DNA from 3 places in the Phenylobacterium sp. FG114 genome. Region 3 is predicted to be linked to each of the others. Evidence: predicted binding sites of a transcription regulator. Region 3 holds the regulator's gene; each other region holds the start of a gene.
The links. Region 3 encodes LexA, which represses DNA repair genes until DNA is damaged. Its sites were predicted from a motif close to ATGTTCNCNANNTGTTCT; they were not measured.

Region 1 (4,834 bases), on a different contig from region 3:
GAATGAGCGCGGCCTCGGGCAGGTTCCGCCAATAGCGCTTGGGCATCTCCTTCTGCATGGCGCCCACCTTCAGTCGGGCCGGGTTGAAGATGGAGGCGTAATAGGTGCGCCAGTATTCCTCGAGAGCATCCTCCGACGGCGCGTCTGCGGGATCGGCGCCCGGCGTGAAGGTCAACTCCGACATGTCCCAGTGCACGCAGGCGTCCGGCGTCAGGATCGAAAAGCGCATGTTGGCGAAGCGGCGCGCGAAGAACGGCGCCGTCGCCTCGGCCACGCGATGCGCCGGCTCGAACCAGGCGACATAGGCCTCGCCGTTTTCGTCCGACGCCAGGCGGAAGCGGACGAAAGCCTTCATCTTGTGCGCCGCGCGGTTGACCTCCTTGGCGAAGTGGTTCGCCTGGCCGACCTCCGGATCCGAGCTGATATGCATCAGGTTCGGCTCGTCTTGCAGCCGCCAGAGCAGGCGATAGAGCAAGGCGAAGCGTTCGTCCGACCGGTGCAGGATCACCCGCGCGGCCAGATCCACGAACGCCTTCGGCGCCGTGAACGTGGCCTTTGCGTCGCGGCTCGGCAGGGGGGCCCGAAGGCCGTCGAAGAGCGTCGCCGCGCCGTCCACCGTCCAAAGCGCCGCCTCGGGTGGAACCCTGCCGCTGCGCAGGCCGCGCGCCGCGCGCCGCCAACCGTCGAAGTCGGTCTCGTGGGCCAGGCGGACCACCTGCATCAGAAGAGGCCCAGTTGTACGGGTTCGACGCGCTGGCGCAGGTCTGCGCGGTCGGTGAGGCCGCCGGGGCTCCAGTCTGCGCAGATCAGGAACGGCTTCAGCTTCTCGATACCCCGTGACAGCCGCTTCACATCGGCGAGTTCAAGGCGCTTGAACCGGCGGACGTCGAGGATGCGGTCGACCGCTCGGACGCCCAGGCCTGGCACACGCAGCAGGCGCTCGCGGTCGGCCGTATTCACGTCCACCGGGAAGTCTCCGCGGTTCCGGAGCGCCCACGCCAGCTTGGGATCGATGGCCAGGTCCAGGTCCTCCGTCTCGCCGATGATCTCGGCGCGCTGGAAGCCGTAGAACCTCATCAGCCAGTCGGCCTGGTAGAGGCGATGCTCGCGGATCAGCGGCGGGCGTTGCAGCGGCAGCCGCGAGGTCGAGTCCGGGATCGGCGAGAAGGCGGAATAGTAGACCCGCCGCAGGCGGTACGCGCCGTAGAGGCTCTCCGACCGCTTCAGGATCGCGCCATCCGTCGCGGCGTCGGCGCCGACGATCATCTGGGTGGACTGACCGGCGGGCGCGAACTTCGGCGGCTTGGCCTTGCGTCCCTTTTCCTTCGAAGCGTCCTCAGAGACACGAACCGCGCCCATGGCCTTCTTGATGCCGACCACGTCCTTCTCGGGCGCGAAGGCGGCGAGGCTCTCGTCCTTTGGCAACTCGATGTTGATCGACACCCGGTCGGCATAGAGGCCCGCCTCGTTGACCAGCGCCGGCGACGCCTCGGGGATCACCTTGAGATGGATGTAGCCGCGGAAGTCGTGGACCTCGCGCAGGGTGCGGGCCACCCGCACGATCTCCTCCATGGTGTAGTCCGCTGAGCGGATGATGCCGGAGGAGAGAAACAGGCCCTCGATATAGTTGCGCTTGTAGAAGCCGAGCGTCAGGTCGACGACCTCGTCCACGCTGAAGCGGGCCCTGGGCGTGTTGGAGCTGACGCGGTTCACGCAGTAGGCGCAGTCGTAGACGCAGAAGTTGGTCAGCAGGATCTTCAGGAGGCTGATGCAGCGACCGTCAGGCGCATACGCGTGGCAGATGCCCATCCCGCCGTCGGTGGAGCCGACGCCCTTCCCGCCGCGAGAGTCGCGCTTGACCGATCCCGACGAGGCGCAGGACGCGTCGTACTTTGCGGCGTCGGAGAGGATTGCGAGCTTGCGCTTGAGATCGAGGGTGGGCACCTCGAAAAGGTATTGTTCTATCTTTGTTCACGCAAGCGTGGCCGTACGGGAATTTTCGCGCGATTTTCGGAAGGACCCGGTTGCGGCTCCCCCAACGTGGGGGCGTTCGGGCGGGGGAGCCGCGTTCAGGAGTGCTTCGGGGCGGTCGGTCCGGGGGGAGAGATGGACCGGCGTCCCTCAAGCCCGGACACCATCGCCCCACGGCTTGGCCGCAGTAGGGCGGGTTCGTGTCAGCGCTGTATAGTTTCGCGGCCGATACAAGGCAGTTGCGCCCTAAGTGTTATAGTCATATATAACACCAGATCAGATGGCGGATGATGAAGACTCACCGTCACGGTCGCCTCCGCGGGACGGGGAGGCGGTTCGGACGAGGCGATGGACCCCGAGTGGAACGACAGTCAGCCGATCTACCGCCAGATCCGCGATCGCGTGGTCGCGATGATCCTCGATGGCCTGCTCAAGGAGGGCGACCCGCTGCCCTCGGTGCGCAACGTCGCGGCGGAAAGCCGGGTCAACCCGCTGACTGTTCTGAAGGCCTACCAACAGCTCACCGACGAGGGCTTGGTGGAGAAGCGTCGCGGGCTGGGGATGTTCGTCAACACCGGAGCTCGCGCGCTGCTGCTTTCGGCCGAACGCGAGAAGTTCCTGGACGAGCAGTGGCCCGAGGTGCTGGCCACCATCCAGCGGTTGGGCCTGACTGGCGATCTGCTGGGCAAGCCGCCAAAGGGCGAGGGCTGAACCGATGGCCTGCATAGACGCCCGCGGCCTCCGCAAGGCCTACAAGACCACCATCGCCCTGGACGGCGTGGACCTCACCGTCGAGGAAGGTCGCATCGTTGGCCTGATCGGCCCCAACGGCGCCGGCAAGAGCACCGCGCTGCAGGCGATCCTGGGGCTTACGCCCTACGAGGGCGGACTGCGGGTCATGGGCCGCGATCCCTGGGTCGCGCGCGACGAACTGATGCGCGACGTCTGCTTCATCGCCGACGTGGCGGTGCTGCCCCGCTGGATGCGGGTCTGGCAGGCGCTGGACTACGTCGAGGGCGTGCATCCGCGCTTCGACCGGGCCAAGGCCGAGGGCTTCCTGGCCAAGACGCAGATCCAGAAGAAGAGCCGGGTTCGCGAGCTGTCCAAGGGGATGGTGACCCAGCTGCATCTCGCCCTGGTGATGGCGATCGACGCGCGCCTACTGGTGCTGGACGAGCCGACGCTGGGCCTGGACCTGCTGTATCGCAAGGCCTTCTACGACAGCCTGCTGAACGACTATTTCGACGGGAGCCGCACGATCCTGGTCACCACCCATCAGGTGGAGGAGGTGCAGCACATCCTCACCGACGTCGTGTTCCTGAACCGCGGCCGTGTGGTGCTGGACTCGACGATGGAGGCGTTCGAACAGCGCTACGTCGAACTGTTGGCGGCGCCGGACGGGCTGGCCGAGGCGCGCACCTTCGGCCCGATTCACGAGCGGCAGCTGTTCGGCCGCAGCCTGCTGATCTTCGATGGCGTCGACCGACAGCGGCTGTCGGGCCTGGGCGATGTGCGGACGCCCAGCCTGGCCGACATCTTCGTGGCCGTGATCGGGGGCGCCCAATGACGGCGGTCCACGATACGCCCCCTGCCGCTCTGCCGTGGCGGCGCGTCCTGTACTGGCAGGTCCGCCGCGAGCTCTGGGAGAACCGCGCGATCATACTCGCGCCGGCCGCGACCGCGACGATAGGCTTCCTTGGCTTTGTCATCAGCGCTTTCGGCCTGCCCGAGGCGCTGCGCGCGGTGGCGGCGGGCGGCAAGCGTCCCGCCCTGCTCCTCGGGCCCTATAGCTTCGTGGCCTTGGCTGTGCTGGCGACCGGCCTGCTGGTCGGCCTGTTCTATGCAGCCGGCGCGCTGCAAGGCGAGCGGCGGGACCGTAGCCTCCTGTTCTGGAAATCGATGCCGGTGTCCGATCGGATGACGGTGCTGTCCAAGGTGGTCGTGCCGGTTCTGGTGATCCCCCTGGTGACGCTGGCCATCACCCTTGGAACCCAGGCGTTGATGCTGGCGTGGAGCACCCTCGCGGCCCTCGCGAACGGCATCAGCCCACTGCTGCTCTGGCGGCACGTGAACCTGACGACCATGTGGGTGGTCCTGCCCTACGGCCTGCTGGTCAACGTTCTCTGGATGGCGCCCGTCTGGAGCTGGCTGCTGCTCGTCTCGGCGTGGGCGCGGCGTATGCCGATCCTCTGGGCGCTCGGGCCCTTCGCGGCGCCCGCGATCGTCGAGGGCATCGCCTTCCGCACGTCGCATGTCGCCCAGTTCGTCGGCGAGCGGCTCCTCGGCGGCTACGCCATGGCTTTCAGCGTCGGAGGCAAGGCCGAGCAGGCCATCGACAGCCCCCGCCAGCTCGACCCTTTCCACGTCCTCGCCCAGCCGGACCTCTGGATCGGACTGCTATTCGCCGCCGCGTTCCTGGCGGCCGCGATCTGGCTCCGACGACGACGCGAGCCGGCCTGACCTAGCCCCTCCCCTCCGGAGATACCCATGACCACTGCAATCCTCACGCCCGGCGGGTCCGCCCGGGCGACGGCGGAACGCGCCCTGAATGCCGCCGCAGCCTTCTGGTTCGCCGTCGCGGTGATCGGCCAGGCCCTGTTCGCCATCTACATCCTGGCCGTCTACGCCCCGACCTCGCTCAGCGGAAACTTCGCGGCGTGGAATGAGAACAAGATGCTCATCAAGGGCTATGTGCCCGGCGACAACGTGGGCAACCTGGCCTTCGCCGCGCACGTGCTGATGGCGGCGGTCGTGACCTTCGGCGGAACGCTCCAGCTCGTGCCGCAGATCCGCGCTCGGGCGCCCGCCGTCCACCGGTGGATCGGCCGCGCCTTCATGACCACGGCCATGCTGGCCAGCGTCG
Region 2 (4,834 bases), on a different contig from region 3:
GCTCGGCGGGGCCGACCAGGCCGCCGAAGGCCACGGAGTCCTCGCCGGAGTTCCAGCCGACCACCAACGGCACGTCGGCGGCGTGGCCACGAGCCATGGCCTGCGCCGGCGTCTCGGTCATCAGCCGGCCGTCCACGAAGGGACCATAGTCGCCGGCGAGCGGGACCAGCTTCTCGAACGGGATGGCGCGCAGGTCGGCGGCCGTGGCGTCGGGCGCGGCGCCCGCCTGGGCCAGCGCCCGGACGCCCTCCTGTTCCATCTGGGCGAGGGTTCGCCCCGGCGACCAGCCGCCCCCGGATTGGATCATCGTCTTCTGGAAGAGTCCGCGCGCGGTGGGCGTCGCCAGGAGAGCCAGCACGCTGGCCCCGCCCGCCGATTCCCCGAAGACCGTCACATTGGCGGGATCGCCGCCGAAGGCCGCGGCGTTGCGCTTCACCCACTCGAGCGCGGCGACCTGGTCCATGAGGCCGAAGTTACCGGTCGCCGTCCCGCCCGCGTCCTTGGTGAGCGCCGGATGCGCCAGATAGCCCAGCGCGCCCAGGCGGTAGTTGATCGAGACGAGGACCACCCCGTCGCGGGCGAAGTTCTGTCCGTCATAGACCCAGCCGGCGCCCACCCGGTGACCGCCGCCATGGATCCAGACCATGACGGGCGCCTTCCGGGCGCCTCTCGGCGCGAAGACGTTGAGTTGCAGGCAGTCCTCGGACACCGGCCCGTTCGCGCCGCCGAAGGCGTTTGGCGTGCCGTCGGCGTTCATCGGCTGCGGACAGGACGGACCGTTCTTGGTGGCGTCGCGCTCACCCGTCCACTTCGCGGGCCGCTGTGGCGGCGCCCAGCGAAGCGCGCCTGTCGGCGGCGCGGCGAAGGGCACGTTGCGGAAGATGTTGGCCCGTTCGGTCGCTTCGCCCACCAGCGTCCCCGTCTCGACCTTCGCCTTGGGCGCCTGCGCGTGGGCCGCGCCCGCCGCCAGCCACGCCGCCGATAAGATCGCCGCCCAACGCATGCCAGCCTCCCCAAGAGCTGCATCGATTTAGCCTCGATATGCGACGCCGCCACAACCACCGGGAAATCGCGCAGTCATAAAGTGGCCCTTACATCGGGCCACGGTGCAGCTTGCTGCCGGGGGCGGCGTGTCGGGGGACAAACTTGCTTCAGCGTTCGTTCTGGCTCGCGTCCGCGGCGACGGCGATCTTGGCCACACCGGCCCTCGCGCAGCAGCCCCCGGCGACGAAGACGCCCGGCCCGCCCGCCGCGAAACCCGGGTCCACCGTCGGCGAGGTCAATGTCCAGGGGACGGCGCCGCCCGTGCGGCTGTCGATCGACCGCCAGAGCTACAGCGTCGCCAATGACCTGCAGGCGACGTCGGGTTCGATCAGCGACGCCCTGCGCAACGTGCCGTCGCTGGAGGTCGACGTTAACGGCAACGTCAGCCTTCGCGGGGACTCCAACGTCACCATCATGGTCGACGGCAAACCGTCGGGCATGTTCAAGGGCGAGAACAAGGGTCAGGCGCTGCAGAACCTGCCCGCCGACCGGATCGAGCGGGTGGAGGTGATCACCAACCCCTCGGCGGCCTTCGACCCCGAGGGCAGCGGCGGCATCATCAACCTGGTGATGAAGAAGACCCAGAAGCCGGGCGCCACCGGCTCGGTCCGGGCGAACGTCGGATCGGGCGGCCGGCAGAACGGCGGGCTGAACCTGTCGTACCGCGCGGGCAAGATGGCGCTGAGCGGCGACGCCAGTTTCCGGCACGATTCGATCAAGCAGACCTTCGAGCGCGAGCGCGCCATCGCCGAGGCCGGCGGGACGCGGCGCAGCGAGCAGGCCGGGACCGGCGGCGGACGGGTGAACGTCGCGAACCTGCGGGGCGGCCTGGACTACGACCCCGACTCCAAGACGCGACTGTCGCTGGAAGTGCGCTACCTGGACCTGGACTTCAACGACCGCAGCTACGAACGCTACGACGAGACCGGGCCCTCGGGCGCCGTGGCGCGCGGCTACGACCGGTTCGGCCACCAGCGACAGAAGCGGCCGATGCTGGACGCCGAGGTCCGCTTCCGCCGCACCTTCGGCGAAGGCCACGAGCTCTCCGCCGACTTCAGCCGCGAGCGCAACGACAGCAGCTTCCGTCGCGAGTTCCTGAACGTGAACCGCATTCCGGCCGGCGCGAACGTCTACGAGCAACTGCGCTACGACGCCCTGTTCTGGGAAACCCAGGGCAAGGTGGAATACACGCGGCCGCTCACCGGCGAGGTGAAGCTGAAACTGGGCTACGCCTACGACGCCGATGACAACGACTACGACAACCGGGGCTTCCGCGGGACCGGCACCGTCGACCTGACGCCCACCCCGTCGCTGACCAATCTCTTCAAGTTCGACCAGCAGGTGCATGCGGTCTACGGCACCTACGAGCGGCCGTTCGGGAAGCTGACCGCCCTGGCCGGCCTGCGGGTCGAGGCGGTGAAGATCGACCTGAACAACGTGACCCAGGCGATCAGGGCCGAGAACGACGACACCAGCCTCTATCCGTCGCTGCACCTGGCCTACGAACTGAGCGACAGCCAGAAGCTGACCGCCAGCTACAGCAAGCGGATCCAGCGGCCGCAGCCGCAGGATTACAACCCGTTCCGCATTTACCAGGACCCGCAGAACTTCCGGCAGGGCAATCCCGACCTGAAGCCCGCGGTGACCGACAGCTTCGAGCTGGGCTACCAGTACCGCAAGAACGGCCGCATCTGGCTGGCCACCCTCTATCACCGCGAGGTGCGCGACGCGGTCAACGACGTGACTCGCGACATCGGCGGCGGCGTCTTCCTAACCACCCGGGCCAACCTGGGCGAGAGCCGGAGCACGGGCCTCGAGCTGGTCGCCAACGGCCGCCTGCCCTGGAAGGTGAGCTACAATGTCAGCGGCAACCTGCTCCATAGCGAGATCGACGGCACGGGCCTGGGGTTCGGCGCGGGCAAGCGGTCGGCCTATGTCGCCTCGGGCCGCGCCAGCCTGAGCTGGCAGGCCACCGAGAAGGACTTCGTCCAGCTCTCGGGCTTCCTGAATTCCAAGCGTCTGACGCCGCAGGGATACGGGTCGCCGACGGGGATGCTGAACCTGGGCTACCGGCACAAGTTCACCGAGCAGCTCTCGGGCGTGGTGACGGTGCAGGACATGCTGAGCACCTTCCGCGACAAGCGGGTGATCGACACGCCGGCGCTGAAGGACGTGCAGCGGTTCGAGCCCAAGGTGCGCGGCGTGTTCGTGGGCTTCACCTACGCCTTCGGCGGCGGACGCCAGCGAGACCCGGGCTTCGACTTCGGTCAGGGCGGCGGCGGGCCGACGCCGTAGGCGGCGCGCGGGAGCTCCCGTCCCCGCACTCCAGCCGGTAGCGAATTCGAGGCCGCATCGGCTTGACTCCTCCGTTCCAGAGTTACAGAACAAAGATGGAACAAAAGGAGTCCCAAAGCCATGTCCGATTTTCGCGCCAAGCGGATCGCCGCGCTGGCCGCGAAGATCGCCGCGATCGAAAGCGGCGCGCGGCCTGACGCCGGGGTCCTGCCCTTCGGCGACGGCGGGATGGACGCTCGGTTGCCCGGCGGCGGCCTGCCCCTGGGACGCTGGCACGAGATCGTTGGGACAGGGCTGGAGGTCGAGACCTCGGCCGCGCCGGCGGCTTTCGCGGCCCTGATGGCGGCTCCGCTGGCCCGCCGGGGCGAGGCGGTGTGGGTGTTGCGCCGCGACGACCTGTGGGCGCCGGGGCTGGCCGGGCTGGGCTTCCCGCCCGAGCGGCTGATCCAGGTTTGCGTGCGCGACGAGGCCGAGGCGCTGGCGGTGATGGAGGACGCCCTGGCCACCGTGGGGGTGTCAGCCGTCTTCGGCGAGGTCGAGGCGGTGGACCTGACCGCGGGGCGGCGGCTGCAGCTGGCCTGCGAAAAGCGCGGGGCCACGGGCTTCGTGCTGAAGCGCAGGCCGTTCGGCGGGACCGCCAAGGCCGAAGCGGCAGGCTCGATCTCGACCACCCGGTGGCGGGTGTCGGGCGCACCGTCCGAGCCGCCGGCCGGCGAGTTCGGCTTGGGCGCCCCGCGGTTTCGCGTGGCGCTGGAACGCTGCCGGGGCGGACGCGCCGGCGAATGGATCCTCGAGGCCCAAGCGGCCTATTCCTGGGAGGCAGGCGATGTCGCGCATCCTCTGCGCCTGGTCGCCGACCTGGGCGATCGCGAACTGGCGCCGGCGCAACCCCGCGAACGCCGAGCAGCCTGAGGCGCCCCTCGCCCTGATCGAAACCGTGCGCCAAGTGCGGCGGCTGGCGGCGGTCAGCGCCGAGGCGGCGAAGCTGGGCCTCCATGTCGGACAGAAGGCCACCGACGCCATGGCCCTGGTCCCCGACCTCATGACGGCCGAGGCCGAGCCCGAGGCCGACACACGGGCCCTGGCCGAACTCGTAGACTGGTGCGTGCGATTTTCGCCGGCGGTCGCGGCCGACCGGCCCGACGGCCTGTTCCTCGACATTTCGGGCGTGGCCCACCTGTGGGGCGGCGAGGCCGAGTTGATGGCCGATTTCGGGGACCGGCTGAGGGCCAATGGCCTGTCCTTCCGCCTGGCCATCGCCGACACGCCCGGCGCGGCCTGGGCCTTGGCCCACCATGGCCGGGACGGAACCATCGCCCCGCCGAACGGCCAGGCCGAACTCATGAAGGCCCTGCCGCCGGCCGCCCTGCGCCTGGACCCCGAAGCCGCCGCCCAGATCGAGCGGCTGGGCCTGCGCCGGCTGGACCAGCTGATGGACATTCCCCGCGCGCCGCTGGGCCGCCGGTTCGGGGCGACGACCCTGGACCGGCTGGAC
Region 3 (4,834 bases):
GCCCGCGACGCTGGCCGCCGCCAGCGCGCCGCCGTACCGCCACGCGCGCCGTGTCGGCGGAGCGGTGCGCGGTTCTGCCGGCGCCTCGGCCACCGCGGCCAGTACGCGTGCCCGCCGCGCCGCGCGGGCGGCCTCGTCGTGCAGCAGGGCTTCGGCCTCGCCATAGGCCTTATCGATCGGGTCCAGCGCGTCGCGGTCAGACATTGGCTGCCCTCTCTCGCGCCAGGGATTGCCGCAGTTTCGCGCGGGCGTAACGCAGCCGGCTCTTGGCGGTCTCCACGGCAACGCCGGTGATCTGGGCGATCTCCTCCAGCGACAGGCCAGCGTCGGCGAACATGATGAAGGCTCCCCGCTGTTCGGGCGGCAGCGCGTCGACGGCGGCGACGATCTCCTGCGCCAGTTCGCGCGACTGGACCTGCTCCAGGGGCGTCTGGCCCGGGTCGGAAACGCTCATGGCCGCATCCTCCCGAAACGCCGCGAGAAGGGCGACCTTCTGGCGCCGAAAGTGATCCCACACCTTGCGGCGCGCGATGGTGAAGAGCCATGCGGGGAAGCTCGACTTGCCGGGATCGAAAGCGCCGGCGTTCCTCGCTATCGCGATCCAGGTCTCCTGGTGGAGGTCCTCAGCCGCATCACCATGCGCGGCGCCCAGCAGGCGGCGGATGAAGCGGAAGCAGGCTCGGTCATGCCGGTCGTAGAGCTGGCCGAACGCGAGCGGATCGCCGGCGGCGTGCCGACATAGCAGCGCAGCGTCGTCTCCGGCGTCCGTCTCCATCAAGGCCAAGCCTAGCGTTTGCACGGTCGGGCGCGAAGGCTAAGGCAAGCCTGGCGGATTCGGCACATAGCCGCCCCCGGCGGGAAATGGCAGGGGCCGGCGCCCCTCGTACGCTGGGCGCCGCAGCGCCAGCATCATCGTCTTCGTCGTCATGCGCGCCTCCTGGGCCTTGCATGACGCTCTACGCAGCATCCCCGCGGACGGGGTTGGACGCGTCGGATCTTTCTGCAGCACCCGCCGCGATCGTGTCGCGGCGGCGCGCCATTCCCTAGTGGTAGCGGCGGATGAGGCCGACCAGCTTGCCCTGCACCGAGACGCGGTCGGGGCCGAAGATGCGGGTTTCGTAGGAGGGGTTGGCGGCCTCCAGGGCGATGGATGCGCCCTTCTTGCGCAGGCGCTTCAGGGTGGCCTCTTCGCCATCGACCAGGGCCACGACGATGTCGCCGGAGACCGCGCTGTCGGTGCGGCGGATGACCACGAAGTCGCCGTCCAGGATGCCGGCGTTGATCATGGAGTCGCCGGCGATCTCGAGGACGAAGTGTTCCCCCGCGCCCAGGATGGTCTCGGGCACCGGGATCCGGTCGCGCTCCTGCTGGATCGCCTCGATGGGCGTACCGGCGGCGATGCGGCCCAGGATCGGCAGCTCGCGGGTGTCGTTGGCGGCGGCGGGGACAGCCGTCCCGGCCTCGACGAACTGGGGCTTGAACGGAGCGCGGCCCTTGGGCGGCGCCGCCGCGGTGGCCTGCTGCGGCAGCTTCACCACTTCGAGGGCGCGGGCCCGATGGGGCAGCCGGCGCAGGAATCCCCGCTCCTCCAGCGCCGTGATCAGCCGGTGGATGCCGGACTTGGACGCCAGGTCCAGAGCTTCCTTCATTTCGTCGAACGACGGCGAGACGCCCGTTTCCTTGATCCGTTCGTGAATGAACATGAGAAGTTCATGTTGCTTGCGCGTGAGCATTGCGGGGCCTCGAAGAACAAATCACAAACGTCTGTGGATGTTCTCCAGGTGTTCCGCATTAATGTCAAGTTACAGGGTTGCCGCGCGGAAAACGGAACAAATCCAATCCGATAGGGAATGGCGGTTACGGTTGCGGCGACTCGGTGAGTCGGATCGTTAAGCGCCGAGGAGGGCTCGGGTGGCGCCCGCCACGTCGTCCTGGCGCATAAGGCTCTCGCCGACGAGCATCGCCTTGGCGCCGGAGCGCTCAAGGCGGGCGGCGTCGGCGGCGCTGAAGAGGCCGCTTTCGGTCACCAGCAGCGCGCCAACGGGCGCGCTGGCAGCCAGCCTTTCAGTAATCGCCAAGTCGACCGTAAAGGTTCGGAGGTCGCGATTGTTGACGCCCACCAGGTCGGCGCCCAACGCGCCGGCCCGGGCCATCTCGGCCTCGTCGTGCACCTCGACGAGGGCGTCCATGCCCAGGCGGTGGGCCTCGGACATCAGGTCCGCGGCGAGGGCGTCGTCGACCATAGCCAGGATCACCAGGATGGCGTCGGCGCCCAGCGCCCGGCTCTCGGCCACCTGCCAGGCGTCGACCAGGAAGTCCTTGCGGATACAGGGCAGCGAGACGGCGTCGCGGGCGGCGGTCAGGAAGCTGTCCGCGCCCTGGAAGCTAGGCGCATCGGTTAGAACCGACAGGCAGGCCGCCCCACCGGCCTCATAGGCGCGGGCGAGCGCCGGCGGATCGAAGTCGGCCCGGATGAGGCCTTTCGACGGGGACGCCTTCTTGATCTCGGCGATCAGGGCCAGGCGGCCGGGCGCATGCGCGCGCTCCAGGGCGGCGCGGAAGCCTCGGGGCGGGGAGGCCGCGTCGGTGGCCACAGCCGGGCGCGCGGCCTTCCGGACGGCCACGTCCTCGCGCTTGTAGGCGGCGATCCGGTCGAGGATGTCGCTCATGGGCTGGTGATCTGGACCAGCTTGTCCAGCGCAGCCTGGGCGCGGCCGTCGTCGATGACCTGGCCGGCCAATTCGACGCCCTCGCGCAAGGTCTCGACCCGGTCGCCCACCAGGAAGGCCGCAGCGGCGTTGAGGAGGACGATGTCGCGATAGGCGCCGGGTTGGCCCTTGAGCAGGCTGCGCAAGGCCTCGGCGTTCTGGGCGGGCGTACCCCCCGTGAGATCGGCCAGCGCCGCGCGCTTCAGGCCGACGGCCTCGGGGGTGACGGTGAACAGGCGCACCTGCCCCTCGCGGAACTCGGCGACGCTGGTCTCGCCCGTGGTGCACATCTCGTCCATGCCGCCGCCGTGGACCACCCAGGCCCGTTCCGAGCCCAGGGCGCCCAGCACCTGGGCCAGCGGCGCCACCCAGCGCTCGGCGAAGACGCCCACGACCTGACGCCTGGCGCCCGCCGGATTGGTCAGCGGGCCGAGCAGGTTGAAGATGGTGCGGAAGCCCAGCTCCTGGCGGATCGGCGAGACGTGCCGCATCGCGCCGTTGTGGGCCGGGGCGTAGAGGAAGCAGATGTTGGCCTCGTCCAGCGCCTTGAGCTGGCGTTCCGCGCCGGGGTCGATGGCCACGCCCAGCTCCGACAGCACGTCGGCGCCGCCAGACTTGGACGACAGCGCGCGGTTGCCGTGTTTGGCCACCTTCAGCCCACCGCCCGCGGCCACGAAGCCCACGGCGGTCGAAATGTTGAGCGTGTGCAGGCCGTCGCCGCCGGTGCCGCAGACGTCGATCGTGGGGTAGGGCGGTTCGAGGTGGATCGCGGCGCGGCGCATCGAGCGCGCGCAGGCGGTGATCTCGCCCAGGGTTTCGCCGCGCATGCGCATGGCGGTGAGCGCGGCGCCCACCTGGGCTGGCGTGGGCTCGCCACGCAGGCAGGCGGCGAAGAATTCGCCGGCGTCGTCCTCCGACAGCGTGCCGCCGTCGGCGAGGCGCGAGAGAAGCGGCTTGAAGGCGTCGGACATGCGGCTGGGCTTAGACCTGGGCCAGCCGCTTCACGCCGGCCAGGTCCATGAAGTTGGCCAGCAGTTCGTGGCCGCATTCCGTGGCGATGGATTCCGGGTGGAACTGCACGCCGTGGATCGGACGCGTCCGATGCTGAATTCCCATGATCTCGCCGTCCTCGGTCCGGGCCGTGACCTCCAGCACCTGCGGCAGATCGTCCTTTTCCACGGAAAGGCTATGATAGCGCGTCGCCGTGAACGGGTTTTTCAGTCCTGCGAAGACACCCCTATCGGTGTGATGGATAAGACTGGTCTTCCCATGCATGAGGGCGCGCGCGCGGACGACTTCGCCGCCGAACGCCTGTCCGATCGCCTGATGGCCGAGGCAGACGCCGAGAACTGGCAGGGATTCCGGCGCATGGCCGATGATACCGAGGCAGATTCCGGCTTCATTTGGCGTACACGGCCCGGGCGACAGCAGCACGGCTTCGGGGCGCAGGCCCAGCGCGTCCTCGACGGAGATCGCATCGTTGCGATGGACAACCGTCTCCGCCCCCAACTCGTTCAGGTAATGGACGAGGTTGTAGGTGAAGCTGTCGTAGTTATCGATCACCAGGATCATGGGCGTTCCATAGGCTTTGCCGCGGCGCACGCCAAGCGGGATGCTGGGCGCATGTCGATGAACGATTCGGCCCTCGACGCTTCGGAAGTGGCGCGCGCGCGCACGCTTCTCAAGACGCCCGTGCGCAGGGACCCCATGTGGCCCGCGCTGGTCGCCGCGACGGCCTTGGCCGTGACGTCGGTGATCTTCGCGACGGTGATGGTGCTGGCGCCCCCGGTTCAGACCGAGCACACGGCCCAGGGCGCCCCGGGTTAGGCGCTTGGCGCGGCGGCCGACAGACGCTCGTTCGCCATGTCCTGGCGGCGAAGACGCTGAGCCTCGCGCACATCTTCCGCCGCGGCGAGATCGGTCCAGACCTGAGCGGCGCGGTCGTGCTTTGCGCGCACATGACCCAAGGACGCCGCGGCGCCTGCGAGCGCTTCGGAGGCGGCCTTCGCGCGGTAATCGGCGGCCTTGGTTGCGTACTCGGACATCTGACCTCCAGAAATGATTCAGCCAAATATATGGGGACTGACCGTAATATCCTCAACCTCTGTCGTAAAAACAGCGGGAGT

Region 1: a site for LexA is predicted at 1,957-1,974, ahead of ACODSY_RS09565 (putative DNA modification/repair radical SAM protein). Genes of this name have one in related genera too.
Region 2: a site for LexA is predicted at 3,426-3,443, ahead of ACODSY_RS03560 (ImuA family protein). Genes of this name have one in related genera too.

The regions. Positions count from the first base shown of each region.
Region 1 covers NZ_JBMDKU010000005.1:28,582-33,415, forward strand. The annotation lists gene ACODSY_RS09560 (UdgX family uracil-DNA binding protein) at 1-721, opposite strand, end outside; gene ACODSY_RS09565 (putative DNA modification/repair radical SAM protein) at 721-1,944, opposite strand; gene ACODSY_RS09570 (GntR family transcriptional regulator) at 2,320-2,682, shown strand; gene ACODSY_RS09575 (ABC transporter ATP-binding protein) at 2,687-3,538, shown strand; gene ACODSY_RS09580 (hypothetical protein) at 3,535-4,431, shown strand; gene ACODSY_RS09585 (DUF2306 domain-containing protein) at 4,459-4,834, shown strand, end outside.
Region 2 covers NZ_JBMDKU010000002.1:108,941-113,774, reverse strand. The annotation lists gene ACODSY_RS03570 (carboxylesterase/lipase family protein) at 1-1,003, opposite strand, end outside; gene ACODSY_RS03565 (TonB-dependent receptor domain-containing protein) at 1,147-3,339, shown strand; gene ACODSY_RS03560 (ImuA family protein) at 3,460-4,251, shown strand; gene ACODSY_RS03555 (Y-family DNA polymerase) at 4,166-4,834, shown strand, end outside.
Region 3 covers NZ_JBMDKU010000004.1:175,954-180,787, forward strand. The annotation lists gene ACODSY_RS08395 (ankyrin repeat domain-containing protein) at 1-204, opposite strand, end outside; gene ACODSY_RS08400 (RNA polymerase sigma factor) at 197-775, opposite strand; gene lexA (transcriptional repressor LexA) at 1,044-1,733, opposite strand; gene trpC (indole-3-glycerol phosphate synthase TrpC) at 1,890-2,669, opposite strand; gene trpD (anthranilate phosphoribosyltransferase) at 2,666-3,679, opposite strand; gene ACODSY_RS08420 (anthranilate synthase component II) at 3,690-4,280, opposite strand; gene ACODSY_RS08425 (hypothetical protein) at 4,332-4,535, shown strand; gene ACODSY_RS08430 (hypothetical protein) at 4,532-4,753, opposite strand.